4 regions of the Streptomyces sp. NPDC045968 genome follow, and region 3 is predicted to be linked to each of the others. Evidence: riboswitches for the same ligand, from Rfam matches in the RefSeq annotation. Region 3 holds a riboswitch; each other region holds the start of a gene.
The links. Region 3 has a riboswitch for cyclic di-AMP ahead of AC07FA_RS30050 (C40 family peptidase). Riboswitches for the same ligand answer to the same signal wherever they lie in the genome.
Positions count from the first base shown of each region.

Region 1: it holds a riboswitch for cyclic di-AMP, as region 3 does, so the genes downstream of both, AC07FA_RS19960 (M23 family metallopeptidase) here and AC07FA_RS30050 (C40 family peptidase) in region 3, are expected to answer to the same signal.
Region 2: it holds a riboswitch for cyclic di-AMP, as region 3 does, so the genes downstream of both, AC07FA_RS12840 (M23 family metallopeptidase) here and AC07FA_RS30050 (C40 family peptidase) in region 3, are expected to answer to the same signal.
Region 4: it holds a riboswitch for cyclic di-AMP, as region 3 does, so the genes downstream of both, AC07FA_RS26155 (transglycosylase family protein) here and AC07FA_RS30050 (C40 family peptidase) in region 3, are expected to answer to the same signal.

Region 1 covers NZ_JBWKLF010000006.1:365,946-373,421, forward strand. The annotation lists gene AC07FA_RS19955 (GntR family transcriptional regulator) at 1-556, opposite strand, end outside; gene AC07FA_RS19960 (M23 family metallopeptidase) at 767-1,570, opposite strand; cyclic di-AMP (ydaO/yuaA leader) riboswitch at 1,584-1,751, opposite strand; gene AC07FA_RS19965 (M16 family metallopeptidase) at 1,970-3,352, opposite strand; gene AC07FA_RS19970 (M16 family metallopeptidase) at 3,379-4,758, opposite strand; gene AC07FA_RS19975 (DNA gyrase/topoisomerase IV subunit A) at 5,008-7,458, shown strand.
Region 2 covers NZ_JBWKLF010000003.1:693,166-700,641, reverse strand. The annotation lists gene AC07FA_RS12850 (PrsW family intramembrane metalloprotease) at 1-1,172, shown strand, start outside; gene AC07FA_RS12845 (aldo/keto reductase) at 1,178-2,122, opposite strand; gene AC07FA_RS12840 (M23 family metallopeptidase) at 2,266-3,309, opposite strand; cyclic di-AMP (ydaO/yuaA leader) riboswitch at 3,321-3,474, opposite strand; gene AC07FA_RS12835 (PP2C family protein-serine/threonine phosphatase) at 3,759-4,928, opposite strand; tRNA gene AC07FA_RS12830 (tRNA-Met) at 5,197-5,270, opposite strand; gene AC07FA_RS12825 (sulfite oxidase) at 5,381-6,523, opposite strand; gene AC07FA_RS12820 (FAD-binding oxidoreductase) at 6,772-7,476, shown strand, end outside.
Region 3 covers NZ_JBWKLF010000012.1:95,661-103,136, reverse strand. The annotation lists gene AC07FA_RS30080 (adenosylmethionine--8-amino-7-oxononanoate transaminase) at 1-696, opposite strand, end outside; gene bioB (biotin synthase BioB) at 689-1,870, opposite strand; gene AC07FA_RS30070 (8-amino-7-oxononanoate synthase) at 2,014-3,174, shown strand; gene AC07FA_RS30065 (ATP-binding protein) at 3,364-3,795, shown strand; gene AC07FA_RS30060 (LysR family transcriptional regulator) at 3,815-4,732, opposite strand; gene AC07FA_RS30055 (LysE family translocator) at 4,805-5,446, shown strand; gene AC07FA_RS30050 (C40 family peptidase) at 5,464-5,934, opposite strand; cyclic di-AMP (ydaO/yuaA leader) riboswitch at 5,938-6,102, opposite strand; gene AC07FA_RS30045 (hypothetical protein) at 6,476-6,784, opposite strand; gene AC07FA_RS30040 (ATP-dependent Clp protease proteolytic subunit) at 6,792-7,427, opposite strand.
Region 4 covers NZ_JBWKLF010000009.1:298,930-306,405, reverse strand. The annotation lists gene eno (phosphopyruvate hydratase) at 1-963, opposite strand, end outside; gene AC07FA_RS26155 (transglycosylase family protein) at 1,314-2,021, opposite strand; cyclic di-AMP (ydaO/yuaA leader) riboswitch at 2,025-2,196, opposite strand; gene AC07FA_RS26150 (transglycosylase family protein) at 2,487-3,497, opposite strand; gene AC07FA_RS26145 (cytochrome P450 family protein) at 3,603-4,991, opposite strand; gene AC07FA_RS26140 (SEL1-like repeat protein) at 4,988-7,297, opposite strand; gene AC07FA_RS26135 (nucleoside triphosphate pyrophosphohydrolase) at 7,339-7,476, opposite strand, start outside.

The DNA.
Region 1 (7,476 bases), on a different contig from region 3:
CCGCGTCACCGCGCGCGACGGCGTCCACGATCGCCCCGTGCTCGGCCCAGGACTCCGCGGGGCGTACCGGCTGCTCGACCGCGTACATCCAGGCGATCTTGTGCCGGAGCTGGGTGAGGAGCGCGATGAGGCCGGGGCTGCCCGACGCCTGGGCGAGCGTCTCGTGGAACCAGCCGCCCAGGGAGCGCAGATCCTCGCCCTCACCCCGCCGCACCCGCTCCTGACCCAGCCTGACCAGGCCACGCAGCACCTTGAGGTGGGCCTCCGTACGCCGCTGCGCGGCCCGCGCGGCGCCGAGCGGTTCCAGCAGCATCCGGACCTCCAGGAGATCGGCGGCCTCCTGCTCGGTGGGCTCGGCCACGCACGCGCCCGCATGCCTGCGCGTGACGACGAACCCCTCGGACTCCAGCGTGCGCAGGGCCTCGCGCACCGGGACGCGCGAGACCCCGTAACGACGCGCGAGCAACTCCTCGGTGAGGCGGCTGCCGCGATCGAAGACACCGGAGACGATGTCGTCACGGATTGCCGTGCATACCGAATGCGCGGGAATGCGCATGTCCGAACCTCCGCCTTAATCCCCGCGAAACGCGGCCGATCGACGCCTGTTCTGCGACTCTATTGCAATGAGCGCGAATTTCCGATGGCAGAGCGGAATCAAGGGATATCTTCTGGCCACGGAAGGCTTCGGCGGACGGACTCCGGGCGATATGCCGAAGGCCCCGGCGGGGAGCCGGGGCCTTCGGGAAGCGCTGGTGCGGCGCGTGGGTCAGACGTTCAGCCCGTGCGCGCGCAGGTACGCGACGGGGTCCATGTCGGAGCCGTACTCGGGGGTGGTCCGGGCCTCGAAGTGGAGGTGCGGTCCGGTGGAGTTGCCGGTCGAGCCGGAGATACCTATCTGCTGCCCGGAGGTGACGCTCTGGCCGACGGAGACGCCGATCGAGGAGAGGTGTCCGTACTGGGTGTACGTGCCGTCCGTCATCCGGAGCACGATGTTGTTGCCGTAGGCCCCGCCCCAGCCCGCCTCGACGACCGTACCGGCGCCGACGGCGACGACGGAGGAGCCGGACGCGGCGTGGAAGTCGACACCGGAGTGGCTGCCGGAGGACCAGAGGGAGCCGCTGGACTTGTAACCGGTGGTCACGTAGGAACCGGCCACCGGAAGGTGGAACGAGGTCAGCCGCTTGCGCTCGGCCGCGCGGGCGGCACGCGCCTCGGCCTCGCGGGCCTCCTCGGCACGCGCCTGCGCCTTGCGCTTGGCCTCGGCCTTCGCCTTCGCTTCCGCCTTGGCGGCGGCAGCAGCCCTGGCCTTCGCCTTGGCTGCGGCCTCGGCCTGCTGCTCCTGGGCCTTCGCCTGGGCGGCTATCTGGTCGGCGAGGGTGCCGTCGATGGCGACGGCCTGGATCAGGCCGGTGTCGCTGATGACGCGGGCCTCGTCCGCGGCGAGGGCCGGCGAGGCCATCCCGCCGATGACGCCTGTGGTGGCCAGAGCCGCGATGCCGGCGACCTGGGCGCTCTTGCGCGTCAGACGGCTCGGGGCACGGTGCTTCCCGGTGGCACGGGTGAACGCCATGGAGGGGCTGATCCTTTCCTTCCTTCTCGCCTACCGGGTTAGCTGACGGGTTCGGAGCAGGAAGGTCTCCTACGGGCCCCTGCACCGCCGAGGAGGCGCAGACGTCCGATTCACCCCAGGGACTTCGTGGGTCCCCGGCTCCCCAGGCTCGCGCCTGACGGGGACTCGGCGATGGCTGCCCGGCGCCACGGATGCGGCATACATGACGGACAGCCGAGCCGACGCTAAACGGGGCCACTTTCAATCACCAAACGGACAGGCGGTTTTGTAGTACATCCCACAGGGCAGACAGGAAACCTCCCCACCAAAGCGGACAAAAGGAAGGGACCCCGACGGGCAGTTGCCCATCGAGGTCCCCTTTGTTCACTTTTGCGAGTACGGCAGTGAGCCGGCCGGCCGTCAGCCGCTGACGACCGACACCTCGCCGATTCCCAGGGCGCGGACGGGGTCCGCGATCTGGGAGGCGTCGCCGACGAGCACCGTGACCAGCCGGTCCACCGGGAACGCGTTGACCACGGCGGCCGTCGCCTCGACCGTCCCCGTCTCGGCCAGGCGCGCGTACAGCTGAGCCTGGTAGTCGTCCGGGAGGTGCTGCTCGACCTGGTCGGCGAGGGTGCCCGCCACGGACGCCGCCGTCTCGAACTTCAGCGGGGCGACACCCACGAGGTTCTGCACGGCCGTCTCGCGCTCGGCGTCGGTCAGCCCCTCGGCAGCCAGCGTCCGCAGGACCTTCCAGAGGTCGTCCAGCGCCGGTCCCGTGGACTCCGTGTCCACCGAGCCGCTGATGGCGAGCATCGCCGCTCCGGTGCGCCCGGACGAGGAACCGGGTGCCGTCGAGCGCAGCACCTGCCCGAAGGCGCGGACGCCGTAGGTGTAGCCCTTCTCCTCGCGCAGGACCCGGTCCAGCCGCGAGGTGAGGGTGCCGCCCAGGCAGTACGTGCCGAGGACCTGGGCCGGCCAGACGCTGTCGTGCCGGTCGGCGCCGATGCGGCCGATCAGCAGCTGCGTCTGGACCGCGCCCGGGCGGTCCACGATCACCACGCGGCCCCGGTCGTCCGCCGTGATCGGCGGGACGGGGCGGGGCTCGGCGGTGTTGCCCGACCAGTCACCGACCGTGTCGGCGAGCAGCGCGTCCACGTCGACCCCGGTGAGGTCGCCGACGACGACCGCGGTGGCGGTGGACGGACGGATGTGCGCGTCGTAGAAGGCGCGCACGGCAGCGGCGTCGATCCGCTTCACCGTCTCCTCGGTGCCCTGGCGCGGACGCGACATCCGCGCGGTGGCGGGGAAGAGCTCCTTGGAGAGCTGCTTGGCCGCCCGGCGGGCGGGGTTGGCCTGCTCGTGCGGGATCTCGTCGAGGCGGTTGCCCACCAGACGCTCGATCTCGCTCTCGGAGAAGGCGGGTGCCCGCAGCGCTTCGGCGACCAGCCCGAGCGCCTTGGCCAGCCGGGAGACCGGGACCTCCAGGGAGACCCGGACGCCGGGGTGGTCGGCGTGCGCGTCGAGAGTCGCGCCGCACCGCTCGAGCTCGGCAGCGAACTCCTCGGCGGAGTGCTTGTCCGTGCCCTCGGACAGGGCGCGCGCCATGATCGTGGCCACGCCGTCGAGGCCCTCGGGCTCAGCGTCCAGCGGCGCGTCCAGGAAGATCTCCACCGCGACCACCTGCTGGCCGGGGCGGTGACAGCGCAGCACGGTGAGGCCGTTGGGCAGGGCGCCCCGCTCGGGGGCGGGGAAGGCCCAGGGCCTGGCCACGCCCGCGGTCGGCTGCGGGTGGTACTGCATCGCTACTCCAGTCACAGCGGCGTCGCTCACTGCTCGGCCCCCTCGTGCGTGTCGGTGCCGGCTTCGGCGGTGTCGTCGGCATCGGCGTCGGCGTCGGCCGGCGCTTCGACCGGCTCGTAGACCAGGACCGCGCGGTTGTCGGGGCGCAGGCAGGCCTTGGCGGCCGCCTGGACCTCCTCCGCGGTGACGTCGAGCACCCGCTGCACGGCCGTCAGGGCCAGCTGCGGGTCGCCGAACAGCACGGCGTACCGGCACAGTTCGTCGGCGCGGCCCTCGACCGTACCGAGACGGTCCAGCCACTCGCGCTCCAACTGCGCCTGGGCCCGCTCCATTTCCTCGGGCGTGGGGCCCTCGGCGGCGAACCTGGCCAGTTCCTCGTCGACCGCGGCCTCGATCTGCGGCACCTCGACACCGCCGGACGTCTTGACGTCCAGCCAGCCGAGCGAGGGTGCTCCGGACAGCCTCAGCAGCCCGAACCCGGCGGCCACCGCCGTACGGTCGCGGCGGACCAGCCGGTTGTGCAGCCGGGAGGACTCGCCGCCGCCGAGCACGGTCAGCGCCAGATCCGCCGCGTCGCACTCCCGGGTGCCGTCGTGGGGCAGCCGGTAGGCGGCCATCAGCGCACGCGCCGGGACCTCCGCGTGGACCACTTCGCGCAGCTGCTCACCGATGATGCCGGGCAGCGTGCCGTCACGCGGCGGCTGCTTGCCGTCGTGGGCCGGGATGGAACCGAAGTACTTCTCGACCCAGGCGAGCGTCTCCTCGGGGTCGATGTCGCCGACCACCGAGAGCACCGCGTTGTTGGGCGCGTAGTACGTACGGAAGAACGTACGCGCGTCCTCCAGGGTCGCGGCGTCCAGGTCGGCCATCGAGCCGATCGGGGTGTGGTGGTACGGGTGGCCCTCCGGGTAGGCGAGGGCCGTCAGCTTCTCGAAGGCCGTGCCGTACGGAACGTTGTCGTACCGCTGGCGACGCTCGTTCTTCACGACGTCGCGCTGGTTCTCCATGGACTCCTCGTCGAGCGCGGCGAGGAGCGAGCCCATGCGGTCGGCCTCCAGCCAGAGCGCCAGCTCCAGCTGGTGCGTGGGCATGACCTCGAAGTAGTTGGTCCTCTCGAAACTGGTCGTGCCGTTCAGCGAACCACCGGCTCCCTGCACGAGCTCGAAGTGCCCGTTCCCCTTGACCTGGCCCGAGCCCTGGAACATCAGGTGCTCGAAGAGGTGAGCCAGGCCGGTGCGCCCCTTGACCTCGTGGCGCGAACCGACGTCGTACCAGAGGCAGACCGCGGCGACCGGGGTCAGATGGTCCTCCGAGAGCACCACACGCAGGCCGTTGGCCAGGCGGTGCTCGGTCGCTGTTCTGCCGCCGGAGCCGGCCTGAGCTGTGGCCGTGTGACCCATGGGCATGTACGTCCCTTCGATCGCGATACAGGTTTTCCTGCCAGACCTGCCACTCTAAGCAAGCGCACCGACACCTGGCGAAGTTCCCGATCCGTTGATGTTGTCGTAGATGCTGCCGTAAACGGTGCCTCACGCGGGGCCCGCAGGACCGCTTCGGACGGGTCGAGGTCGGCGTTGTCAGTGCGGCGGTCCACAATGGTCCGCGTCAGAACCTGAGGTTGCCCGAACAGAATCCGTGAAGGAGTCGCAGCAGCGATGGCCCGCCGCAGCACGAAGACCCCGCCGCCGGACGACTTCGAGGAGAGAATCCTCGATATCGACGTCGTCGACGAAATGCAGGGCTCCTTCCTCGAGTACGCCTACTCGGTGATCTACTCCAGGGCCCTGCCCGACGCCCGCGACGGCATGAAGCCGGTGCACCGCCGCATCGTGTCCCAGATGAACGAGATGGGGCTCCGCCCCGACCGCGGCTATGTGAAGTGCGCCCGCGTCGTCGGCGAAGTCATGGGCAAGCTGCACCCGCACGGCGACGCGTCGATCTACGACGCGCTGGTGCGCATGGCGCAGCCGTTCTCGATGCGCCTCCCGCTCGTCGACGGACACGGCAACTTCGGCTCGCTCGGTAACGACGACCCGCCCGCCGCCATGCGGTACACCGAGTGCCGTATGGCCGACGCCACCTCGTTGATGACGGAGTCGATCGACGAGGACACCGTCGACTACCAGTCGAACTACGACGGCCAGGAGCGGGAGCCGGTCGTCCTCCCCGCCGCGTACCCGAACCTCCTGGTCAACGGCACGACCGGGATCGCGGTCGGCATGGCGACCAACATGCCGCCGCACAATCTGGGCGAGGTCATCGCCGCCGCCCGCCACCTCATCAGGCACCCGGGCGCGGACCTGGAGACCCTGATGCGGTTCGTCCCGGGTCCGGACCTGCCGACCGGGGGCCGGATCGTCGGCCTCGGCGGGATCAAGGACGCGTACGCGGCAGGCCGTGGCACGTTCAAGATCCGCGCCACGGTCGCCGTGGAGGACGTCACCGCCCGCCGCAAGGGCCTCGTCGTCACCGAACTTCCCTTCACCGTCGGCCCGGAGAAGGTGATCGCCAAGATCAAGGACCTGGTCTCGGCGAAGAAGCTCCAGGGCATCGCGGACGTCAAGGACCTCACCGACCGGTCGCACGGCCTGCGTCTGGTCATCGAGGTCAAGAACGGCTTCGTACCGGAGGCGGTGCTGGAGCAGCTCTACAAGCTCACGCCGATGGAGGAGTCCTTCGGCATCAACAACGTGGCGCTGGTCGACGGCCAGCCGCTCACCCTGGGGCTCAAGGAGCTCCTGGAGGTCTACCTCGACCACCGCTTCGAGGTGGTGCGCAGGCGCAGCGAGTTCCGCCGGAGCAAGCGCCGCGACCGGCTGCATCTGGTCGAGGGCCTGCTCGTCGCCCTGGTCGACATCGACGAGGTCATCCGTCTCATCCGGGACAGCGACAACTCGGCGCAGGCGAAGGAGCGGCTCATGGAGCGCTTCTCGCTGAGCGAGATCCAGACGCAGTACATCCTGGACACTCCGCTGCGCAGGCTCACCCGGTTCGACCGGATCGAGCTGGAGAGCGAGCGCGACCGGCTCAACGCGGAGATCGACCAGCTGACCGCGATCCTCGATTCGGACGCCGAGCTGCGCAAGCTCGTCTCCGGCGAACTGGCCGCGGTGGCCAAGAAGTTCGGCACCGACCGTCGTACGGTGCTCCTGGAGTCGGCGGGTTCGCAGGTCGCCTCCGTACCGCTGGAGGTGGCGGACGACCCGTGCCGGGTGCTCCTCTCCTCGACCGGGCTGCTCGCCCGTACGGCGAACGCCGACCCGATCGTCATCGGCGAGGACGCCAAGCGCGCCAAGCACGACGTGATCGTGTCGTCCGTCGCCGCGACGGCACGCGGCGACGTGGGCGCGGTCACCTCGACCGGCCGGCTGCTGCGGCTCTCGGTGATCGATCTGCCGAGGCTCCCGGACACGCACGCGGCCCCCAACCTGTCGGGAGGGGCGCCGGTCGCGGAGTTCCTCTCGCTGGAGACGGACGAGGAGCTGGTCTGTCTCACCACGCTGGACGAGGCCTCGCCCGGCCTGGCGATCGGCACCCTGCAGGGGGTGGTGAAGCGGGTGGTGCCCGACTACCCGGCCAACAAGGACGAGTTGGAGGTCATCTCGCTCAGGGACGGTGACCGGATCGTGGGCGCGACCGAGTTGCGTACGGGTGAGGAGGACCTGGTCTTCATCACGTCCGATGCCCAGCTGCTGCGCTATCCGGCCGCTCAGGTGCGGCCCCAGGGCCGCCCCGCGGGCGGTATGGCGGGCGTCAAGCTCGCGGCGGGGGCCGAGGTGCTCTCCTTCACCGCGGTGGACCCGGCCGCGGACGCGGTGGTGTTCACGGTGGCGGGGTCGCACGGCACGCTGGACGATTCGGAGCTGACGTCGAAGCTCACCCCGTTCGACCAGTATCCGCGCAAGGGCAGGGCCACCGGTGGTGTGCGGTGTCAGCGGTTCCTCAAGGGCGAGGACGTGCTCGTCTTCGCCTGGGCGGGCGCGGTCCCGGCACGGGCGGCCCAGAAGAACGGGACGCCGGCCCAGCTGCCGGAGCCAGACCCGCGCCGTGACGGTTCGGGCACACCGCTGACGAGTCCGGTCGCGGTGATCGCCGGGCCTGTGTAGCCGACGGCCCCGGACGAC
Region 2 (7,476 bases), on a different contig from region 3:
TCTCCTTCGCCTGGGGGGCGTGCGCCGCCGCGCTGGTCGCGATCACCGCGAACACCTTCGCGGCGCGCTGGATAGCCACGGCGACCGCGGACCCGTCGAGCGCCGACACCCTCGGTGCGACGGTGATAGCGCCGGTCGTCGAGGAGAGCGCGAAGGCCGCCGCGGTTCTGTTGATCTTCCTCTTCCGGAGACGGGAGTTCAGCGGTGTCGTCGACGGCATCGTGGTCGCCGGATTCACCGCGACCGGTTTCGCGTTCACCGAGAACATCCTCTACCTGGGCAATGCCTTCGGCGAGGACCAGCAGTTGGGCAGCACGGGCATCGGTGCGGTGACGGCCGGGACCTTCTTCGTCCGCGTGGTGATGTCGCCGTTCGCGCACCCCCTGTTCACCGTGCTCACCGGCATCGGTTTCGGGATCGCCGCGCTCAGCGCGCGGCGCCACCGGGCCCGCCGGATCGTGGTCCCCCTGCTGGGACTCGCCCTCGCCATGGGGATGCACGCCCTGTGGAACGGCTCGTCGACCTTCGGCCGGTACGGCTTCTTCGCGGTGTACGGGGCGTTCATGGTCCCGGCGTTCGCCCTCGTGACCTGGCTGGCGATCTGGTCGCGCCAGCGCGAGCTGCGCACGCTCGCCGCCGAGCTGCCCGCGTACGCGGCGGCCGGCTGGCTCTCCCCCGCCGAACCGTCGGCGCTCTCCTCGATGCGGGCCCGCGGTATGGCCCGTGACGTGGCCCGCCACTGGAACAGCGGCCCGGGCCGGGCCGGCGCCAGGGCCGCGGCCCGGTCGGTGGCCGAGTACGAGTCGTTCGCGACGTCACTGGCCGTGCTGCGGCGAAGGGCCCGGCGCGGGGCGGCGGGCGCGGACTTCGCCGTACGGGAGCGGGAGCTGCTGCACCACCTCTGGGAGCGCCGGGAGATCGCCGGCCCGGCACTCACGTACGCGGCGGGCCGGCTCAAGCCCCGGCCGTCGGCACCGCTCCCGGCCCCGCACCGGTGGTACGGCGGCTACAACCCGTACCTGAACCCGGCGGCGCCGCCCACCGGGCTCCCGTACCAGCAACGTCCGTACCAGGAACCTCCGGACCAGCAACATCCGTACCAGCAACGCCCGTACCACCAGCCGCCGTACCGTCAGGCCCCGTACGACTCACCTCGCCGTCCCGCTCGGTGAGCGTGTCAGGCGGAGGCTTCCGTGAGCGCCGCCTGCTCCTGCTCGGTCAGCCGGAGGCCGGCGACCGCGACGAGCGCGGGCACCTGCTCGACCGTACGGGCCGACGCGATGGGCGCCACCACGGTGGGACGGGCGGCCAGCCAGGCCAGGGCGACGGTGGCGATCTCGGCGCCACGCTCCGTCGCGATCGTGTCGAGCGCCGCGAGCACCTTCTGTCCGCGCTCCGACTCCAGGTGCTGGCCCGCCTTGTCGGCCCGCGGGCTGTCGACCGTGGCGCCCGCGCGGTACTTGCCGGTGAGGAAGCCCGAGGCCAGGGCGAAGTACGGGACGGCGGCGAGACCGGCGGCGGCGGCCGTGTCCTGGAGCCCGCCCTCGTAGGTGTCGCGTGAGACGAGGTTGTAGTGCGGCTGCAGAGCGACGTAACGGGCCAGCCCCTCGCGCTCGGAGAAGTCCAGCGAGGCCCGCAGCCGCTCGGGGCTGATGTTGGACGCGGCGATCTCGCGCACCTTGCCGTCCTTCACCAGCTGGTCGAGCGCGGTGATGATCTCCTCGACGGGGACGGTCTCGTCGTCGAAGTGCGTGTAATAGAGGTCGATGTGGTCCGTGCCGAGCCGGCGCAGCGATTCCTCGGCCGCTCCCTTGATGGTGGCGGCGGAGAGCCCCTTGTACGAGGGGTGGGCACCGACCTTCGTGGCGACGACGATGTCGGAGCGGTTGCCCCGCGAGGCGAGCCACTTGCCGACGACGGTCTCCGATTCGCCGCCCTCGTTGCCCGGCGCCCAGGCCGAGTAGGCATCGGCGGTGTCGATGAAGTTGCCGCCGGCCGCGGCATAGGCGTCCAGCACGGCGAAGGACTGTGCCTCGTCGGCCGTCCAGCCGAAGACATTGCCGCCGAGGGCGAGGGGGAAGACCTGAAGGCCGGAGGAACCGAGCGTACGGAGTGAAGTCATGGGTGGTTCAACCCCGTCCCCGGACCGCGCTATTCCACCAGGAGACGGCAGACCGGCAGCCCTGACGTCGGGGGGTGTGCGTCAGGGCTGCCGGGGTTCAGGTGCGTCCGGGGTGCGGGACGCGGTGTCTCAGCTGCCGGGTCTCAGATCGTCAGGCCCTTGCCGCGGAGCCAGCTCATCGGGTCGATGCCCGAGCCGCCGGCGGTGTGGACCTCCAGGTGGAGGTGCGCACCGCTCGCGTTGCCGGTGTCGCCGACGCGGCCGATGGTCTCGCCGGTCTTGACCCGCTGGCCCGCGCTGACGTGGATCGAGGACTGGTGGCTGTACGTGACCTCGGTACCGTCGTCGAGCTCGATGACGGTGTGGTAGCCGTACGACGTGTGCCAGCCGGCCGATGTGACGGTCCCGCCGTGCACGGCCTTGATCGGTGTGCCCGCCTGTGCCGCGAAGTCGAGGCCGGTGTGCTGGCCGGAGGACCACATGGAGCCGGACTGGCCGTACGTCGCGGTGATCGAGTACGAGGAGACCGGCAGGGCGTAGCTCGCGGCGAGCTTGGCAAGCCGCTCGGCCTCGGCCTTGCGCTCGGCGGCTTCCTCGGCCGCCTTCTTCTCGGCGGCGGCCTTGGCCTCCGCCTCGGTCTGCTGGGCCTTGGCCTCGGCTGCGGCCTTCTCGGCCGCCGCCTCCTCCTGGGCGGCCCTGGCCTCGGCGTCCGCGCTGGCCTGCTGCTGCTCGGCCTGCTGGAGGATCCGGGTGCGCAGCGCCTCTCCGGCGTCCGTCGCGCCCTGCTCGGCCTCGGCGGTGGTGATGCCGGCGGTGGTGAGCGGGGACGACACGGCCACCGTGGCGGTGTCCTTCGCGTCGGTGTCGCCGGACATCAAAGAGCCGACACCGGGAAGGGACTTGGCGTCGGGCAGATTGTCCGCGATGGAATCGGGAAGAGAGATGGAGACCGGCGGCTTGCCCTGAGCGGTGGCCATGCCACCCGCACCGACGGCCGCGATGACGCCGACCCCGAGGACGGTGGAACTACGAGCGAGACCGCGCTGCTTGGCTACGCGATGCCTGCCGCGAACCGGCCGGATGGACTCCTCCGTGGGATTCCATTCCTCCCAGGTCCTGTCCGGGCCGCCGAGAGTATCGGTGGCAAAGGGTGACGGGGCCTCGGGGGCAGGCTTGTTGGACGCCACGTGGGCGCACTCCTTTCCTTCCTTCTCGCCTACCGGGTTAGCTGACGGGTTCGGAGCAGGAAGGTCTCCTACGGGCCGCTCTGCCTCTCGCGAGACACAGGTGGCCCGATTCACCCCATGTAGGTGGTTCCCCGGTTCCCTTGCGGAATTCGGCGCTCGCGCACGGTGCCGCCTCTTGCGACGACTTGGACGACCGCGCTGCGTTATCGAACGTTAATAGACAGACGGGTGCGATTCCAAGCTGTTCCGAGTGATCGTTCGTGACTTTGGCCTGGACGTACCGGGATACAACCGGGTGCAATCGGGCGAGTTGAACACCCATCGAGGGGCAACCCGTTTCTGACGTTGTGTCAAATGTTATGCGGAGGGGCATCCTTCGATTACGGACGGTGGCCCCGTTCCGCAGCACCGGACGCGCGGCCTCCGCCGACGGCCCGTCACCCGGTGGCTCATTCCGTTCGTTCGCGGTTCCCCCGGCCCACGATCTTCACGGTCCTCCGGCGCTCGGGCTGCCCCTCAGCCGGCCGGCCGACCGCGAGCAGTGCCATGTCGTCCGTGGACCGGCCGCCCGTATGCAGGCGTACGTCGTCGATGAGCGCGGACAGCAGCTCCTCGGGCCCGGGGAAGATCCGCCCGCGCAACCGGTCCGCCGGATCGTAGAAGACACCGGCCGGGTCCCGCGCCTCGGAGAGGCCGTCCGTGAACATCAGCAGCGTCGTCCCCGCGGGCAGCAGCCACTCCTCCGACCGGTCCGGCCACACACCCAGATCCATCCCGAGCGGCAGCGCGGGCGAGGCCGACACCAGCACGTCCAGTTTTCCGTCGGCGTGCAGCAGGATCGGCTCCGGGTGCCCCCTGTTGACCAGCCTCACGAGGCCGGCCCCCGACGGGATCTCCGCGAGCGCGGCGGTGATGAACCCTTCCATCGCATCGAGCCCGCCGCGCCGCGTCCCCTCCCGCGCCAGCGCACGCTCCAGGCGCTGCGCCACGCCCTCCAGCGAACGCTCCTGCTCCGCGGCCTCCCGGAACGCCCCGATGACCACCGCCACCGCCCCGACGGCGTCGAGGCCCTTGCCCCGTACGTCCCCGACCACCAGCCGCACCCCGTACGGAGTGTCCGCGACGGCGAACAGGTCGCCGCCGACGAACTCGTCCGCCTGGGCCGCCTCGTACCGTGCCGCGACGTGGAGCCCGCCGATCCGGTCGGCCGGCGTGGGCAGCACCGCCCGCATGGCGGTCTCCGCGATGACCCGCGCCGACGCCAGCTGCTTGTTGCCCCGCCGGACGACACCGTTGACGAACAGGGCGAGCAGCCCGGCCGTGACCACGGTGACCAGCTCGATCACGGGCTCCACCTGGCTGAGCGTGCGGCTGTACAGGTCCAGCACCGCCATCACGAGAACCGCGGCGATACCCGTCCGGACCGTACTGGCCCGCGAGAAGAACGGTGCGGCGATCAGAGGAGCCGCCACGAAAAGGGGGACGGGGGTGAAGGTGGGCGGGGTGGTGAGGTCGAAGAGCGCACCGCCCGCGATCATCAGGGCGGGCAGCACGCGGACGAACCGACGGGCACGGACTCCCCCGACAGCTCCGCCCCGTCCTGTGTCGCGCTTCCCCACCTGAGTTTCTCCTGCCCGGGTCCGCCTACGGTTGCGGACGGTACCGCGCCCCATCCAGGCTGACCGGCGCCGCGCCGCGCGGCGACTCGTCATCGGCCAAAGGGGGGAGCGCGCGGAGGCGCTTCCCACGACCCGGTCACGCACTGTCCGCGAGCGCGGGCGGGATCATCACGCCGCGTCATGGGCCGAGCGGGCCGTCACGGCCTGCCGGACCCAGGAAACGACTCGGGCCCGGCACGCTGTGTGCGTACCGGGCCCGGTCCTTCAGTAGCGGGGACAGGATTTGAACCTGCGACCTCTGGGTTATGAGCCCAGCGAGCTACCGAGCTGCTCCACCCCGCGTCGTAAACACAACTCTACGGCATCCCGGACGGACTCATGACCACCCTCGCGGTCGCTCCTCACGGGCCCTCGTCGCGCGACCGCTTCCCGCGCCTCCCGGGCGACGGCGGTCAGCCGGTCTCCGGTACGCAGAGGACGGAGACCCGTTGCACGTGGTTGCTGCCGAAGCCGCCCCTGTTCCAGCGCTGGACGACCGGCTGCGTACTGCCGGTGGCGTCGGTGGCACGGACGCCGAGCACATGGCTGCCGGGGGTGGCCGCCCAGTGCGCACGCCAGCCCCGCCACGCCCAGGCGTGCGTACCGGAGTCGTACCCCTCCGGCGTGGTGAGCACGGCATCGCTCCACGTCAGGCAGGTGTCCGTGCTCACCTCGACGCGTACGACGGGAGCCCGCCCGGACCACGCGCGGCCTTCCAGCAGCACCGCTCCGGGCCGTACGACACGGGTCCGTGACATGAAGTCGGGGAAGCCCGGCGGGATCATCAGCGCCCGGGGAGCGATACGGGTGACCGCCTCGCCCGGCTCGTCGGCCTCCTGCCGGTAGCGGTAGGCGACCGCCTGCTGGAACCCGGCGAACGGGGTCGCGGTGAGGGTGATCTCGCGCAGCCACTTCACGGACGCCATGCCGTACCAGCCGGGCACCACCAGCCGCAGCGGAAAGCCGTGCTGCGGCGGCAGCGGCGCTCCGTTCATGCCGTACGCGACCAGCACCTCCGGGTCGGAGCCCCCGGCCACGTCGAGGGGCAGGCTCCGCCGGTAGTCCTGCTCGACCCCGCGCTCCACCCCGTGGTCCGAGCCCCCGAAAACGGCCTCGACGGCGTCCGCCTCCACACCGGCCTCGGCGAGCAGCAGCCGCAGGGGCACACCGGTCCACTCGGCCGTGCCAACCGCCTCGACCAGCCACGGCTGGCTCACGGGCCTCGGCGTCAGCCGGGCGCGGCCGTTGCCCGCGCACTCCATCGTCACCCGGCGCGTGACGGCGGGGAACGACCGCAGGGCCGCCAGGTCCAGCGCCAGCGGAGTGCGGACCAGGCCGCCGACGGAGAGCCGCCAGTCCTCGGCCCGGGCGGCGGGGATGTCGTAATGGACGAGTACGTAGTGGAGGCCGGGCGGCGTGACCTCGTAGCGCAGGGCCTCCAGCGGGAGTCCGTGGTTACGGGCCGCGAGTGCCAGCTCCTCCGGGCCGACTCCCTCGGCCGGCCCGGCGAGGCGCCCGGGAGTGCTGATGCCGTCGAGGCGTCCGTGCCCGTCCATGACTTCATGGTGCTCCCGTGCCCGGGCCCGGGCCTTCCGGCGCACGGTGCGTGTCGTCCCGCACACGCTGCGGCGGCCCGATTGCGCGGGTTCCGGACCGGCGGGAGGCTTGAGTTACCTGCCCCGCGGTGCTGGTCCGCCTGTGACTCGCGGGGGTGCCGGAGCGTCGGCGTACCTCTGCTGCCGGGCTGACGGCAGGCGGCTACGGCCGGATGCGTCGCGGTCCGCGCACCGGCGAGGAGAGTGCTATGGACGGCACGACATTCGAAGCGATGGAGACGGCGCTGCGCGGCCCGGTCATCGGCCCGCAGGACCCGGATTACGGGGAGGCGCGCACGATCTACAACGCGATGATCGACAGACGGCCCGCGGCGATCGTGCGGTGCCGGGACACGGCCGACGTCATGGCAGCGGTCGACTTCGTCCGTGACAACGGACTCGAACTCGCCGTCCGGGGCGGCGGACACAGCGGCGCGGGCCTGTGCCTCGTCGACGACGCCGTCACGATCGACCTGTCCCCGATGCGCGGCGTACGGGTCGACCCGGCCACGAGCACGGCCCGGGTCGAGGGAGGCGCGCAGCTCGGCGACCTCGACCACGCGGCGCACGGCTTCGGCCTGGCGACCCCGGCGGGCATCATGTCGACGACGGGCGTCGGGGGGCTCACCCTCGGCGGCGGCCACGGTTACCTCACCCGCAAGTACGGCCTCACGGTGGACAATCTGCTGTCCGCCGACGTGGTGCTCGCGGACGGCAGCTTCGTCACGGCGAACGAGAACGAGAACCCCGACCTGTTCTGGGCGCTGCGCGGCGGCGGCGGGAACTTCGGCGTCGTCACCTCGTTCGACTTCCGGCTGCATCCGGTGGACACGGTGGGCATGGGGATCACCGTGTGGCCGCTGGACCTGATCGGTGACGTGCTGCGCTGGTACCGCGAGTTCATGCCGCAGGCC
Region 3 (7,476 bases):
GAACCTCATGCCGCCCGCGCCCTGCACCACCGGCTCCACGATCACGGCGGCCAGCTCGTGGGCATGGTCCGCGATCAGCGCTCGCAGATGCGTGACGTAGGCGTCGTCCGGCTCCGCGTCGAAGCCGTCCGGCGGTGCGTCGGCGAAGACCTGCCGGGGCAGCGCACCCGACCACAGCTCATGCATCCCGCCCTGGGGATCACACACCGACATCGGCTGCCAGGTGTCCCCGTGGTAGCCGCCGCGCCAGGTCAGCAGCCGCCGCTTGGCCGGCTGTCCGGCCGAGCGCCAGAACTGCAGGCACATCTTCACGGCCACCTCGACCGACACCGAACCGGAGTCGGCGAGGAACACGTGCCGCAACGGCTCCGGGGTGATCTCCACCAGCCGGGTCGCCAGCCGTACGGCGGGCTCATGGGTGAGCCCGCCGAACATCACATGGCTCATCCGGTCCAGCTGGCCGCGCGCCGCCTCGTTGAGCACCGGGTGGTTGTAGCCGTGCACCGCGGACCACCAGGACGACATGCCGTCCACCAACTCGCGCTGCCCGTAGGCCTCTTCGGCGAGCCGGAGCCGTACTCCGGACGCGGACTCCACGACCAGCGGTTCCTGGCGGCCCGGCATCGGGCCGTAGGGATGCCATACATGGGCCCGGTCCAGGGCACGCAACGCGGCGGGGGAGAGCGGCTCAGGCATTGGGTGCGAGATCCGTACCGGCACCGCGACGGCGGACCGCCACCAGGTCCGTGCGTGCCGCAGACACCTCGGCGGCGTCTGCGACAGCCTCGCCCGCGGCCCCCTCGTCCACGGGCTCGCCGCAAGGTGCGCAGCCCCCCTCGTGCGAGCCGCAGCCACCGCCGGCCTGCGTACGGTGCCGGGGCAGCGTCGTCGTACCCGCGCCCTCCACCTCGAAACCGGCGTCCGCGATCATGTCCAGATCGGCCTGGCCCGCCTGGCCCTCACTGGTCAGGTAGTCACCCAGGAAGATCGAGTTGACCAGGTGCAGGGCGAGCGGCTGCATCGAACGGAGATGGACCTCGCGCCCGCCCGCGAGCCGCACCTCGACATCCGGGCAGACGAACCGGACCATCGCGAGAATGCGCAGACAGCGCTGCGGGCTGAGGTTCCACTCCTTCGCGAGCGGGGTGCCCTCGAACGGGATGAGGAAGTTGACCGGCACGGAGTCCGGGTCCAGCTCGCGCAGCGAGAACACGACATCGACCAGGTCCGCGTCGCTCTCACCCATGCCGGCGATCAGCCCGGAGCAGGCGGACAGCCCGGCGGCCTGCGCCTGCTGCACGGTCTCCACCCGGTCCGCGTAGGTGTGCGTGGTGGTGATCTCGCCGTACGTCCCCTCGGACGTGTTGAGATTGTGGTTGTACGCGTCGGCGCCCGCCGAGCGCAGCCGCTCGGCCTGTCCGTCGGAGAGCAGGCCGAGACAGGCGCACACCTCGACGCCCTCGTTCTGGTCCTTGATCGCCTCGATGGTCTGCGACACCCGGTCGACATCGCGGTCCGTCGGACCGCGTCCGCTCGCCACCAGGCAGACACGCTTCGCGCCGCCCGCCACCCCGGCGGCGGCCGCCTTGGACGCCTCGTCCGGCTTCAGCCAGGTGTACTTGAGGATCTCCGCCTTCGACCCGAGCCGCTGCGAGCAGTACGAGCAGTCCTCGGGGCAGAGCCCGGACTTGAGGTTGACCAGATAGTTCAGTTTCACGCGCCGCCCGAACCACTGGCGGCGTACCCGGCCCGCGGCGGCCACCACGTCGAGCAGTTCGTCGTCGGAGGTCGCCAGCACGGCGAGCGCTTCTTCGCGGGTCGGCAGTTCGCGCCGCAACCCCTTGTCCACCAGCGTGTTCAGCAGGTCCATGGCGATGATCCTGACGTACGGCACGGTCATCGGCCAAGGAGGAACCAGACAGAAGAGGCGGCGAAGGGTGTGGGTATTGCCACACCCTGACCTGCTGCGCCCGCGGCTAGTGTCTGTGAGCTGCCTACAAAAGGGACCACCCCATGTCCTTCGCCCCGTTCGACTGGATCGACGCCGAGGCCCGTCGCCGTGCCGCCGCCGGACTCGTCCGCACGCTGCGGCCGCGACCCGCGGAAACGGAACTGCTGGACCTCGCGAGCAACGACTATCTGGGCCTCACCCGGCACCCCGAGGTCACCGCCGCGGCCGCCGACGCGGCGCTGCGATGGGGCGCGGGCGCCACCGGATCGCGACTCGTCACCGGTTCCACCGCCCTGCACGCCGCACTCGAACGCGAACTCGCCGCGTTCTGCGGATTCGAGGCGGCCCTGGTGTTCTCCTCCGGCTACGCGGCCAACCTCGCCGCCCTCACCGCGCTCTCGGGCCACGGCTCCCTGATCGTCTCCGACGCGGGCAACCACGCATCGATCGTCGACGGGTGCCGGCTCTCCCGGGCGGCGACGTCCGTCGTGCCGCACGCGGAGCCCGACGCCGTGCGCAAGGCGCTGCACGCGCACGACGGACGGGCGCTGGCCGTGACCGACTCGGTCTTCTCGGTGGACGGTGACGCCGCTCCGCTGACGGAGCTCGCCGACGCGTGCCGGGCGGAGAACGCCGCACTGCTGGTCGACGACGCACATGGGCTGGGCGTCCTCGGGGAAGGCGGGCGCGGTGCGCTCGCCGCCGTCGGACTCGCGGGCGGCGAGGGGATCGTCGCCACCCTCACCCTGTCCAAGTCCCTGGGCAGCCAGGGCGGGGCGGTCCTCGGACCGGCCCGGGTCATCGACCACCTGATCAACACCGCCCGTACGTTCATCTTCGACACCGGACTCGCCCCGGCGGCTGCCGGCGGCGCCCTGGGAGCCCTGGACCTGCTGAGGCGTGAACCGGAAAGGGCCGGCCTGGCCCGCGCGGTGGCCACGGCCCTGCACGAACGGCTGACCGCCGCCGGGCTCACGGCGGCCCGTCCCGACGCCGCGGTGGTGGCGGTCCGTGCGCCGTCCGCGGACGCCGCGGTGCGCTGGGCGGCCGACTGCCGCGCCGCCGGAATCGCGGTGGGCTGCTTCCGGCCCCCGTCGGTGCCGGACGGGATCTCCCGGCTGCGGCTGACCGCCCGGGCCGATCTGACGGCGGAGCAGATCTCGGCAGCGGTGGCCACGATCGTACGGACCGCTCCCGATGGCGCGTCGGTTCAGCCCGGCTGAAACGGGAGGCCACCCGGGCCGCCGCGGAGAAGCGCCACCGTCCCGCGGCGGAGTTCACCGCTTTGAGCGACAGATATCTGCATATCTTGGTGCAACGTCGTTACAGAGGGCAGCATCAGTGTCAATCTGGCGCGAAGCACAACCCTGGCCGATCTCGTGTCGGCCGGGCCGGGAAGGGACGGCGCCGCCATGGCAGACCATCAAGAAGCATCCGTCACTCTGCCGAGCGATCCGGTCTCGGTCTCCTCGGCGCGCAGATATGTGGCCCGGGTACTCACCGAGTGGGGCCTCCCGGACGACGCCGAGTTCGCCGACAGCATCCGCCTGATCGTCTCCGAACTGGCCACCAACGCCGTGCAGCACACGTTGGGCCAGTCGCCCACGTTCACCGTGGAACTCCGGCTCGACCGGGACGAGGAGCTGTACGTGGGGGTGACGGACAGTCACCCTCGCTGGCCCCGCCGGCTGCCCGTGGCCGTCCAGCAGGACAACGGGCGCGGCATGGTCATCATCCGCTGTCTGGCCAAGGAGTGCGGCGGGCGGCTCACGGTCAGTCCCACGGCCGAAGGGGGCAAGACGGTCTCGATCGCGCTGCCGTGGACCGTCCCGGTCCAGAGCTGACCCCGGAGGAAACGGTCCATCACTGCGCTGCGGCCGCGCGGCCGAAGCCGCTGCGCAACAGCGCCGTCAGCGTCGCCGCCGCCGCGGTCGCCCGGTCACCGCGGTGCACCACGGAAATGGTCCGGCGGAAGGCCGGAGGGTCGAGCCGGCGCACCGCCACCGGCGTCGGGGACATCGCTGCGACCATCTCCGGTACCACCGCCGCCCCGAGCCCCGCGCTGACCAGAGCGCACACCAGCGCGTAGCCGGGGGACTCGCAGACCACGGCCGGCGTCGCCCCCGCCTCGGCCAGGGCGCTCTCCACACCGCGCCGGGGCGGATGCGTCGGCGCGCTGCTGATCAGGGGGCGGCCGGCGAGCTCGGTGACCGGCAGCCGCCCCGTGCCCTCCGAGAGGACCTGCCCGACGGCGGTGATCAGGACCAGCTCCTCGACCAGCAGCGGTTCGACAACCACCCCCGCGGGGGGCGGATCGGCGACCGCCGGTTCGTACGCGTGCGTCAGCGCGAGGTCCACCTCGCCCGAGGCCACGGCGGCGACCCCGCCGGGCGGCTCCAGATCCGTGACGGTCAGCTCGACGTCCGGATGGGCACGGCGGAAGGCGCTCAGCACCGGAGGCAGCAGGTGGATGCCGGCCGTGGTGAACGTGGCGACCCTCAGCCGCCCGCCGGACAGCCCGGAGAGCCGCGCCAGCTCGTGGCGCGCCTGGTCCATCTCGTCCAGGACCCGCCGGGCCCGACCCGCCAGCAGCTCACCGGCCGCGGTGAGCCGTGCGCCGCGGTGGTGGCGCACCAACAGCTCCGCACCGGCCTCCCGCTCCAGTTTGGCCAGCTGCTGCGAGAGCGCGGGGGCCGTGTAGCCCAGCCGGGCCGCGGCCCGCGTGATCGAACCGGCCTCGGCGACCGCCACCAGCGCCGCCAGGCGTGTCGGGTCGTACATTAAGCGTTCCTTTAGGCAGACCCAGAAGATTGCAAGTACACGCTAAAGGCCCGGCCGGTCCATGGTGTACCCATGGACGCACAACTGCTGGCCTTCATCGGAGTCGCCGCGGGAATGGTGGCGCTGCCGGGCGCCGACTTCACCGTGGTCGTACGCAATGCCCTGGCCTCGCGCCGGGCCGGAGTGGCCACCGCGCTGGGCGTCGCCGGGGGGCTGCTGGTGCACACCGCGCTCGCCGTGGCGGGCCTCGCCGCTGTGCTGGTGGCGATGCCCGTGCTCTTCCGCACCGTCCAGCTGCTCGGCGGCGCGTATGTGCTCTACCTCGGACTGAGCGCGCTGTACGCGATACGGCGGCGGCCGGCTACGGCCGGGGCGGATCAGGACACGGCACCGGGGGCGAGCCCCGAAGCGCTCGGGCGCTCGCTGCGGCAGGGATTCCTGACCAACGCCCTGAACCCCAAGGCGCCCGTGCTCTTCCTCAGCCTGCTGCCCCAGTTCGTGCCCGACGGCGAACCGCCCCTGCCGAGGACGCTGCTGCTCGCGGCCGTCGTCGTACTGCTGGCGCTCATCTGGTTCCCGGCCGTGGCCCTGCTCGTGGACCGGCTCGGCCGGTGGCTGCGCCGGCCGCGTACCGCCAGGGCGATCGAGGGCGGCAGCGGCGCGGCACTCACCGCGCTGGGACTCGTGCTGGTGGGTGGGCCCCTGCTGCACTGAGGCAGCAGGGGCGCCGGTCAGCGCACCCGTCCGTACCAGACGCTCTTGGACCAGATCCGCTCCAGGCGCACGACCGACCCGGACTTCGGGGAGTGCCAGATCCGGCCGTGGCCGGCGTAGATGCCCACGTGGTAGACGCTGCGCCCGGAATGGAAGAAGACCAGATCGCCGCGTTTGCGCTGCGACGAGGAGATGTGGCGGGTCTTGTTGTACTGCTGCTGCGCCGTGCGGGGAAGCTTCTTGCCCACCCTCTTGAACGAGTACAGCGTCAGCCCCGAACAGTCGAAGCGGCGGGGGCCCGCGGCACCGTACTTGTAGGGTGCACCCTTCTTCGAGGCGGCGATGCTGAGCGCCTTCGTCGAATGGGTGGCGGCCTCGGCATCGTTCACGATGCCCGGGGCCAGCATGGTGGTGCCGATGGCGAGAGTGAGTACCGAGGCCGTACCGGCCCGGGCGAGAAGTGACGGGACATGAACCTGCGCAGACATGCGCAACCCTTCGTCAGCCGCCTGTGAAGGATGACCTGTCGGGTTCGGGCTGGCGAAGTTGCCCGGCCGCGCTTGGCGGCTTCACCCCGAGGGACGGCCGGTCTCCCGGTCGACCCGTTGTGCTCGGGTCCTCCACTCCTGCCGATCCACTCCTGTCGACCAGTCATCCGGACAGCGGCAGGACTCGGCGTCCGCCCGGACCGCCCCGCCGCGGTGGCGGGGGCTTGTCGTCCCAGGGATCTTGACTCACTCAGTGCCGGTTTTCCGAGCTGAAACGGTGTTATGTGAGGCTCATCACGACTGATCCATTCGGGTGGACAGGGAGGATTTGAGTCGGGAGACCGGCTCCCCGGCCCGCCTCGTACCAGCGGCGGAGCGCTGAATTCCGCTCACACTCCACTCGCTTTGCGCAAGTTGAGCTGTCCTTCGTGAGGGGGACGGCCTACGCCGAACGAGCGAGGAAATTCGGTACGAGGATCGGGCGTGTCGGACGGGTGCGCCCGAAGAACCGGTCGCGAAGGGGAGTCGGGGGAGCGGTCGGTCAACTGGCGCCGACGGGGGGTACGGTGACCCGCTCCGCGCGCCGCTCCCCGTCGAGCACCCGCAACGCCCGCGCCAAGGTGCCGGCGTGGATCTGCGTTTCGCCCCGCTCGTGCATGGAGGCGAGCGCGTCGCGCAGCGCTCCGGCCCGGGAGGCCAGTGCCTGCGCCGCGCGGAGCGCGCTGTAGGTGTCGCTGCCGCGCGCCGGATTGATCCGGCCCAGTTGGTCGAGCACTTCCAGGTAGCGGTCGATGAACTCCCCCTCGGCGCGGGTCAGCGCGGGGAGCGGCGGGAACTCCGGTGGCGGCATCGGCGGTTCACCTCACGGTGTGCGGCGGCTGGGACGGACTGCGGTTCTCCATGACGTGGTCCACCAGCCCGTACGCCTTGGCGGCAGCGGCGTCGAGGATGGTGTCCCGGTCGAGGTCGGCGGCGACCTGCTCCGCGGACCGGCCGGTGTGCCGGACCAGCATTCCCGTGAGCATCTCGTGCACGCGCATCAACTCCCGTGCCTCGATCTCCAGATCGGAGGGCTGGCCCCGCACGGCCTCGGGCAGGGAGGGCTGCTGAATGACTACCCGGGCGCCGGGCAGGGCATGTCGCCGGCCGGGCGCGCCGGCCGCCAGCAGAACGGCCGCGGAGGAACCGGCCTGACCGAGACAGAAGGTCTCCACCTCGCAGGTGAGGTACTGCATCGTGTCGTAGATCGCGGCCATGGCGGTGAACGAGCCGCCGGGGGAGTTGATGTACAGCGAGATCGGCCGGTCGGGCTCCGCGTGCTCCAGGTACATGAACTGAGCGATGAGGTCGGTCGTCGCGGTGTCGTCCACGGGCGTGCCCAGGAAGACGATCCGCTCGGACAGCAGCTTCGAGTACGGGTCGAGGGTCCGGGTTCCCGTCGCGGTGCGTTCGGTGAACTCCGGCAGTACGTAACGAGCGGCGGGGCGGATCATGGCGAGGTCCTCCTTGTAAAAAATGTACAGGACGTACACAAGGTTATGA
Region 4 (7,476 bases), on a different contig from region 3:
GGCCAGGCGCTCCGGGTTGGTGACGAAGAGGTCGTCACCGACGATCTGCACCTTGGAGCCGATCTTCTCGGTGATGACCTTCCAGCCGGCCCAGTCGTCCTCGTACAGCGGGTCCTCGATGGAGACCAGCGGGTACGCGGAGACGAGCTCCTCGTAGTACTCGGTCATCTCGGCGGCCGAGCGGGACTTGCCCTCGAACTCGTACACGCCGTCCTTGTAGAACTCGGACGCGGCGACGTCGAGCGCGAGGCCGATGTCGCGGCCCGGGACGTAACCGGCTTCCTTGATGGCCTCGACGATGAGGTCCAGGGCGGCGCGGTTGGACTCCAGGTTCGGGGCGAAGCCGCCCTCGTCACCGAGACCGGTGGACAGGCCCTTGGTCTTGAGGACCTTCTTCAGCGTGTGGTAGACCTCCGCGCCCCAGCGCAGGGCCTCGGAGAAGGACTCGGCGCCGATCGGCGCGATCATGAACTCCTGGATGTCCACGTTGGAGTCGGCGTGCGAGCCGCCGTTCAGGATGTTCATCATCGGAACGGGCAGCAGGTGCGCGTTCGGGCCGCCGAGGTAGCGGAAGAGCGGCAGGTCGGAGGCCTCGGAGGCGGCGTGCGCCACGGCCAGCGAGACGCCGAGGATGGCGTTGGCGCCGAGCGAGCCCTTGTTCTCGGTGGCGTCCAGGTCGAACATCGCCTGGTCGATGAGGCGCTGCTCGGTGGCGTCGTACCCGACGAGCTCCGGGCCGATCTGCTCGATGACGGCGAGGACGGCCTTCTCCACGCCCTTGCCCATGTAGCGGTTGGGGTCTCCGTCGCGAAGCTCAATGGCCTCGAACGCACCGGTGGAGGCGCCGGACGGAACAGCAGCACGTCCCGTGCTGCCGTCGTCGAGGCCAACCTCGACCTCGACCGTGGGGTTACCCCGGGAGTCGAGGATTTCCCTGGCTACGACGACGTCGATGGACGGCACGAGGCATCTCCTTCTGGGATATGACACTGGTTGTGCAGGGTCACTGTGGCCTTGCGGCACGAGCCTATCCGGCCGGACCCCATCGGCCAGCCGGGCGCCCGTCCCCTGGGACGAAAAAGGACCCAAGGGTATGCATTCACGGGCAAAGCTCCAGAAATTTACTGGCCAGTAACTACAACACTTGAACGATCAACGGCGCCGGGACCGTGCGAGCCGGACCCGTTCGGCGGTGCGCTCGCGTTCGAAACGACCCCGACCCGGCGCGCACGGGGGAGAGCGCGCCGGGTCGGGGAGCAGAGCGGGAGGGATGCCGCCGGACACCCTCCCGAGGGGGAGGAGAGTCCCAGGTACTACTTCGTCAGGTGGAGCTGCTGGCCCGGGAAGATCAGGTCGGCGTCCTTGACGATGTCGTCGTTCAGCTCGAACAGCTTCTCCCAGCCGCCCTTGACGTGCTGCTTCGCGGCGATCTTGCTGAGGGTGTCGCCGGTCTTCACCTTGTACTCGCCGTCACCCTTCTCGACCTTCTCGCCGGTGGGGGTGGTGACGGTCTTCGGCGCCTCGGTCTTCGGGGCGGTGCGCTGCTCGCTGCGCGTGGCCGGCTGCTCGGCCTGGCGCTCCGGCTGGGCCTGCTGCTCGGCGCCGCCGCTCTGCGCGGAGCCGGTGTCGACACCCGGGTCCACACCGTCGTTGGTCAGGTTGCCGGCACCGGCGCAGGCCCAGGCGCCCGGGCCCTGCATGTCGAGAAGCTTCTCGGCCGTGGCGATCTGCTGCGACTTGGTGGCCAGGTCGGCGCGGGACGCGTACTGCGTACCGCCGGCGGCGGCCCAGCTGGACTGCGAGAACTGCAGACCGCCGTAGTAGCCGTTACCGGTGTTGATGGACCAGTTGCCACCGGACTCGCACTGGGCCACGGCGTCCCACGTGGCGACGGAGGCGGCGGAGGCGCCGGTCGCGCCCATCAGCGGGACGGCCACAGCGGCACCGGCGACACCGGCGAGCGTGGCGACACGGACGGCCTTGGACGGGCGGCGGTGCTTGGCCTTGCTGGAAAACAGCATGGAGCTTCTCCTCACCGACGCCTACGAGGTGAGCTGTCGGGTTCGGGCCAAGTGAGTTGCCCGGTCGCACGTCCTAGCGCGCGACTTCACCCCAAGCCGGTCCTCAGTCGTCCTTCGACGACCGGGCCCGGCGCTTACCTGGGTCCCCCGCTCCTGCCTACGGCGCTTTACGCGTCTGTTCCCTTCGACCGACGGCAGGATTCGGCGTGACGGTCGACGGGGCCCGCGGTGCGAGCGGTTCCGACCGTAAACATAGGCAACCCCCACTTTCAAAGAGGGACATACCGGCCATTCGGGTCTTACTTGCTCTGGGCGATCAAACGTTTCCGCAGGCCAGAGGGGGCGCAGGCGCACCACCCGGCCGTGGCACGCCAGTTGAAGCAAAGAGACCCATGTCTCACTTACGCATAAGTGGACATAGGCCTCTGAACTGCCCTCGATTTTGGGGCGTTTTCCCGAATTTGATCAGTTGAGCGCGGAGCTCTCCGCGCTGTCCGACAGCCCCAGATCGAGGCTCTGCCCGGGGAGGATGAGGTCCGGGTCGGAGCCCAGCTCGCCCTTGTTGGCCTCGTACAGCTCGGTCCAGCCGCCGGGAACCTTCTGTGCGTCAGCAATCGCCCAGAGATTGTCTCCGGGCCGGACGGTGTAGTCGCCGTCCAGGCTCGCCGCACCCCCGTCGCGCGCCTCGCCGTCACCGCGCGAGGCGTGCCGGCCGGAGTCGCGCCCGCTGCCCGGGTCGACGTCCTGGCTCGCCTCGGGCGCCGGCGCGCCTCGGTGCTTGCCGCCGCCCTGGTCCGCGTCGGCCGGGGCGTCGGACGCCTCGGGGGACGGCGTGGTGGAGGGCGGGGCCGTCGCGCCGGAGTCCTCGGACCCGGCCGACTCGCCGGTCGCGCCGTTCTTGTCGGACTCGACAGGCCCGGTCATGTCGCCGGACTTGCCCGACTCGCCCGCCTTGTCGCTCTCGCCGCTCTTGTTCGCTTCGTCCGTGGCTTCGTCCGCCGCCTCGCCCGCCGCCTCGTCCGTCGCTTCGTCCGACGGGAACAGCGGGTCCAACGGTTCGGCGGAGGGCACGCCGCCCGGGTCGACGCCCGGGAGGGACCCGTCCAGCGCGAGCCCGGAGATCACCGCGCAGCTCGGCCACGCCTGCGGACCCTTGTCCTCCAGGACCTTCTCCGCGACGGCTATCTGCTGCGAGCGGCTGGCGAGGTCGGCGCGGGGCGCGTACGCCGAGCCGCCGTACGCCGACCAGGTGTCCTGGGAGAACTGCAGGCCGCCGTAGTAGCCGTTGCCCAGGTCCGCACTCCACATGCCGCCGCTCTCGCACTCGGCGACCCGGTCCCAGGTCGAGGCGTCGGCGGCGTGCGCACCGGTCGCACCGAGCAGCGGGATGGCGATGGCCGATCCCGTCACGCCTGCGGCGACGACGATGGCGGGTGCCTGGCGAGGGCGGCGGTGTCTGCCGTTCGCGGAGCCCATGGGATTGCCTTCCGTGTGACTGACATGTGACTGCTGTGGTGAACGGTGAACCTAGCGGCACTCGAACGTGTGTCACAAGTCGATGCAGCGGAGATCACGTGAAAGTCACAGAGTTGACGGAGTGTCACCTTGCGCGGCCGGCGGGCCGGGCGCGAACTCCACCGGAAGCGTGCGCAGTCCGCGCATGATGAGGCCGCCGCGCCACCGCAAATCGTCAGGTTCCGCCGCAAGGCGCAGGTCAGGAAGGCGCCTCAGCAGGGTTGCCAGCGCGGTCTGCCCCTCCAGGCGTGCGAGCGGCGCTCCCAGGCAGTAGTGGATGCCGTGCCCGTATCCCACGTGCTGATTGTCACTCCGTGCGAGGTCCAGCGTGTCCGGATCACGGAATCGCTCCGGGTCCCGGTCGGCCGCGGCGAGGACCACGAGCACGGGGTCCCCGGGAGCGATGTCCTGCCCGCCGAGCGCGACGGGCTCCGTCGCGTACCGCCAGGTGGCGAGCTCCACCGGGCCGTCGTACCGCAGCAGTTCCTCCAGCCCCGTGGCCAGGAGGTCCGTCTCCCCCGCGGCGAGCGAACGCTGAAGCCGCTCGCGTTCCCCTGGGTTGCGCAGCAGGGCGTACGTCCCGTTGCCGATGAGGTTGACCGTGGTCTCGAATCCGGCGAAGAGAAGGATGAACGCCATCGCGGCGGCCTCGTTCTCGGTGAGGTGCTCGCCGTGGTCGCTGGCGCGGATCAGCCCCGAGATCAGGTCGTCGCCCGGATCCTCCCGTTTGCGGTGGATCAGTTCGGCGAGGTAGCCGCGCATCTTCTTCACGGACCTGGCCACCCCGCCGCGCGGGCCGCCGCCGTGCCGGATCATCATGCCCGCCCAGTCGCGGAAGTCGTCCTGGTCCTCCGGCGGGACGCCGAGCAGATCGCAGATCGCGTAGATGGGCAGGGGGAAGGCGAAGTCGTGGATGAGGTCCGCCTTGCCCTCCGCCACGAAGTTGTCGATGAGCCGGTCCGTCAGCTCCTGCACGCGTGGCGCGAACTCGGCGACCCGGCGCGGGGTGAACGCCTTGGAGACGAGACGGCGCAGCCGGGTGTGGTCGGGCGGGTCGATGTTCAGCAGATGCGTCATCAGCTCCGCCTTACGCTCGCCCGGGATGCCCGTCCTGCCCTTGGCGTGCGCCGACCCGGCGTGGTGGGCCGGGTTCTTGGACAGCCGCGTGTCGGCGAGTGCCTGCTTGGCATCCGCGTACCGGGTCACGAGCCAGGCCTCGACCCCGCTGGGCAGCGTCGTCCGGTGTACGGGGCTGTGCTCGCGCAGCCAGGCGTAGGCGGGGTACGGATCGGTGGCGAACTCCCAGGTGAAGAGCTCGGGGGCGGCGGGCGCCGCGGCCGCGTGGCCGACGGGGCAGCCGGCCGTGGCCTGGGCAGGGCTGTCAGGGCTGTCCGCGGGGCTCTCGGCCCTGTCGGCAGGGCTGTCGGCAGGGCTTTCGGCGGGGCTGTCGTTCACCCCTCGACGTTAGCCGCCGCCTCCCCGCCCTCCGACCGCAGCTCCGCGATCGCCCGCTCGGCGCCGTGGTGGCCGATCTCCAGGGCCTTGCCGAACCACTCCTCCGCCGCTGCCGTGTTCCCCTGGTCCCGCTCCAGCACGGCCATGGCGTAGGCCGCGTCGTAGCTCCCCCGTGCGTGGCCCTCCTCGAACCAGCGCCGGGCCTCGTCCAGCCGCCCCCGCGCCTTCATGAAGTAGCCGAGATTGGCCAGTGCGCTGATGTCGCCCGCTTCCACCGCCATCCGGTAGAGCGGTTCGATCACCTCGGCCGGTTCGTCCCGCTCCTCCAGAATCAGCGCCAGGGGGTTCGCCGCCCTGCTGTCGCCATGGGCGATGGCCCTGCGATACCAGGTCTCCGCCTCTTCCAGGTCCTGCCAGTCGTGGAAGAGGTTGCCGATGCTCCTGGCGACGCCCTCGTACCCGCTGTCGGCGGCCCTGCGGTACCACCGCATCGCCTCGTGCGACCGGTCCGCCAGGAGGAGGTGCCCCAGCCGGCACGCCGCTTCGCCGTCCCCCGCTTCGGCGGCCCTGGTCAGCCAGAACTCGGCGCGCTCCCTCAATACGGTGGCCAGCCTGTTCTGCGAGGCGGTGTCCCCCGTCGCGGCGGCCTTCTCCAGATACGGGACGGCTTCGGCGCCGGCGCCCCGCGCGACGAGCAGTCCCCCCACCACGGCCGCCGCCCGCGCACTGCCCGCGTCCGCCGCCTTGCGGTACCAGGACTCGGCCGCCGCCACCTCGCCCAACTCCTGTTCGAGCGATCCGAGGACCGCCATGGTGTCCGGGTCACCGTCCGCCCGCGGGGTCAGCCACCGGCGGGCCCTCGTGATGACCTCGGTCCGCCCGGACTCGTCACCCCGTACCGCTTCCAGGGCGAACGGCCAGATCTCCAGCGGTACGGGACGGGCCTTCGCGCCCTGGTCCTCCACTTCGGCGACCAGCGAACCGAACGCCGTCCAGGTGCCCTCCACCGGGCCCGGCACGAGCATCCCCGTCACCCCGAGCCGGATCTCGGCCGCCCAGGCGAGCGCGGCGTCGAACGTCTCCTCCTCGGACCACGGCCAGTCCCGGTACACGTCGTGCGCCGCGCGCAGTACGTCGAGCGGGAGCGGGCCACGGGCCCCGCAGCGGGCGAGGTCGATCGCGGCGCGCACCAGGTGGTGGCCGCGACCGCGGCCCCGCGCGCGCCGTGCCCGGCGCCACAGGTCACCGAGTTCGGGGCCGACGGCGAGGTACTCGGTGATGCCCCTGGCGCCGCGCCCTTCGTGTGCGCCGCGCAGCCGGGGGTCGTCGAGGCGCTTCCTGAACCGTGACAGTTCCTTCTTGGACCAGGCGCAGGTCAGCTCGACCGGCTCCACGCCGCCGAGCACCCGCGCGCCGGCGGACGCGCCGAAGCGGTGGGCGTCGTACGCCTCGTCGGCCATCGTGCCGATCACGACCGTGCGCTGCTGGACGAGCTCCGCCAGGACGGCGGCCGTCAGGCCGTTCTCGCCGAGGTGCCCCTCCAGCTCGTCGAGCCACAGAACGCACGACTCGTCACCGCGGCCACGCAGTACGGCGGGCAGCCCGCGCAGGTCCGTACCGGGCGGCGGTGCGTAGATCCGCGTCGCACCCGCCATGTTGCTGAACAGCGCCGCCCACGCCGTCCTCGTCTTCCCCGACAGCGGCTCGCCCGTCACCAGCACGAGACCGCCCTGCCCGGCCGCGGCCCGTACCAGGGTGCCGAGCCGCGCGTCGCAGTCACGTCCGGCGTACGGCGGAAGGGGCGGCTCCTCCGGAAGCCGGCGGGTGCGCCGCACCCCCAGCGCGATCGGGTCGGCGATGTCGAGCGTCAGCCAGTGCGCCACGGCGGGCAGCGGGGCGTGGGCACCCGGGCCGAAGTAGTTGTACTGGGTGCCGTCTCCCAGAACCGGTCCCATGAAGGTGCCGCCAGTGACGGAGTTGTGCGCCGGGTCCACCAGCACCGCGTCCTGCGGAACCTCCTGTACGCCGGCCGCCAGGCCCCCCTGCGCCGGGAAGAACGTCCGCAGCTCCGACACCGCGTCGGGGTCCTGCGCCGCCACATCCTTCAGCCGCCGGACCAGCTCGCGACGCTCCCTCGGGTCGACGCCGCCCAAGTGCCGCATCCCGCTCAGGATCCTGCGGAGCCGCAACGCCTCGGCGATCCCCGGCCGCGATTCCTCGTACACACCGAAGAGGTAGTCACTGCGGCTGTCGTCCGCCAACGCCCTCAGCACGGCATCGGCCAGCGATTCGATCTCCCCGCTCACGCGCTGTCCCCCACACCTCGACCGGCCCTGGAGCCACCGTACTAACGGGTGTTGCCCTCCGCCGCCAGGATCGCGTCGCGGTAGGTGCGTGCCGCCGCGCGCAGGGCGGCCTCGGGGTCGGTCCCGTCCTCTTCGGCCCGTACGGCGAGGGCGAGGAGTTCGTACCCGATGGAGTCACC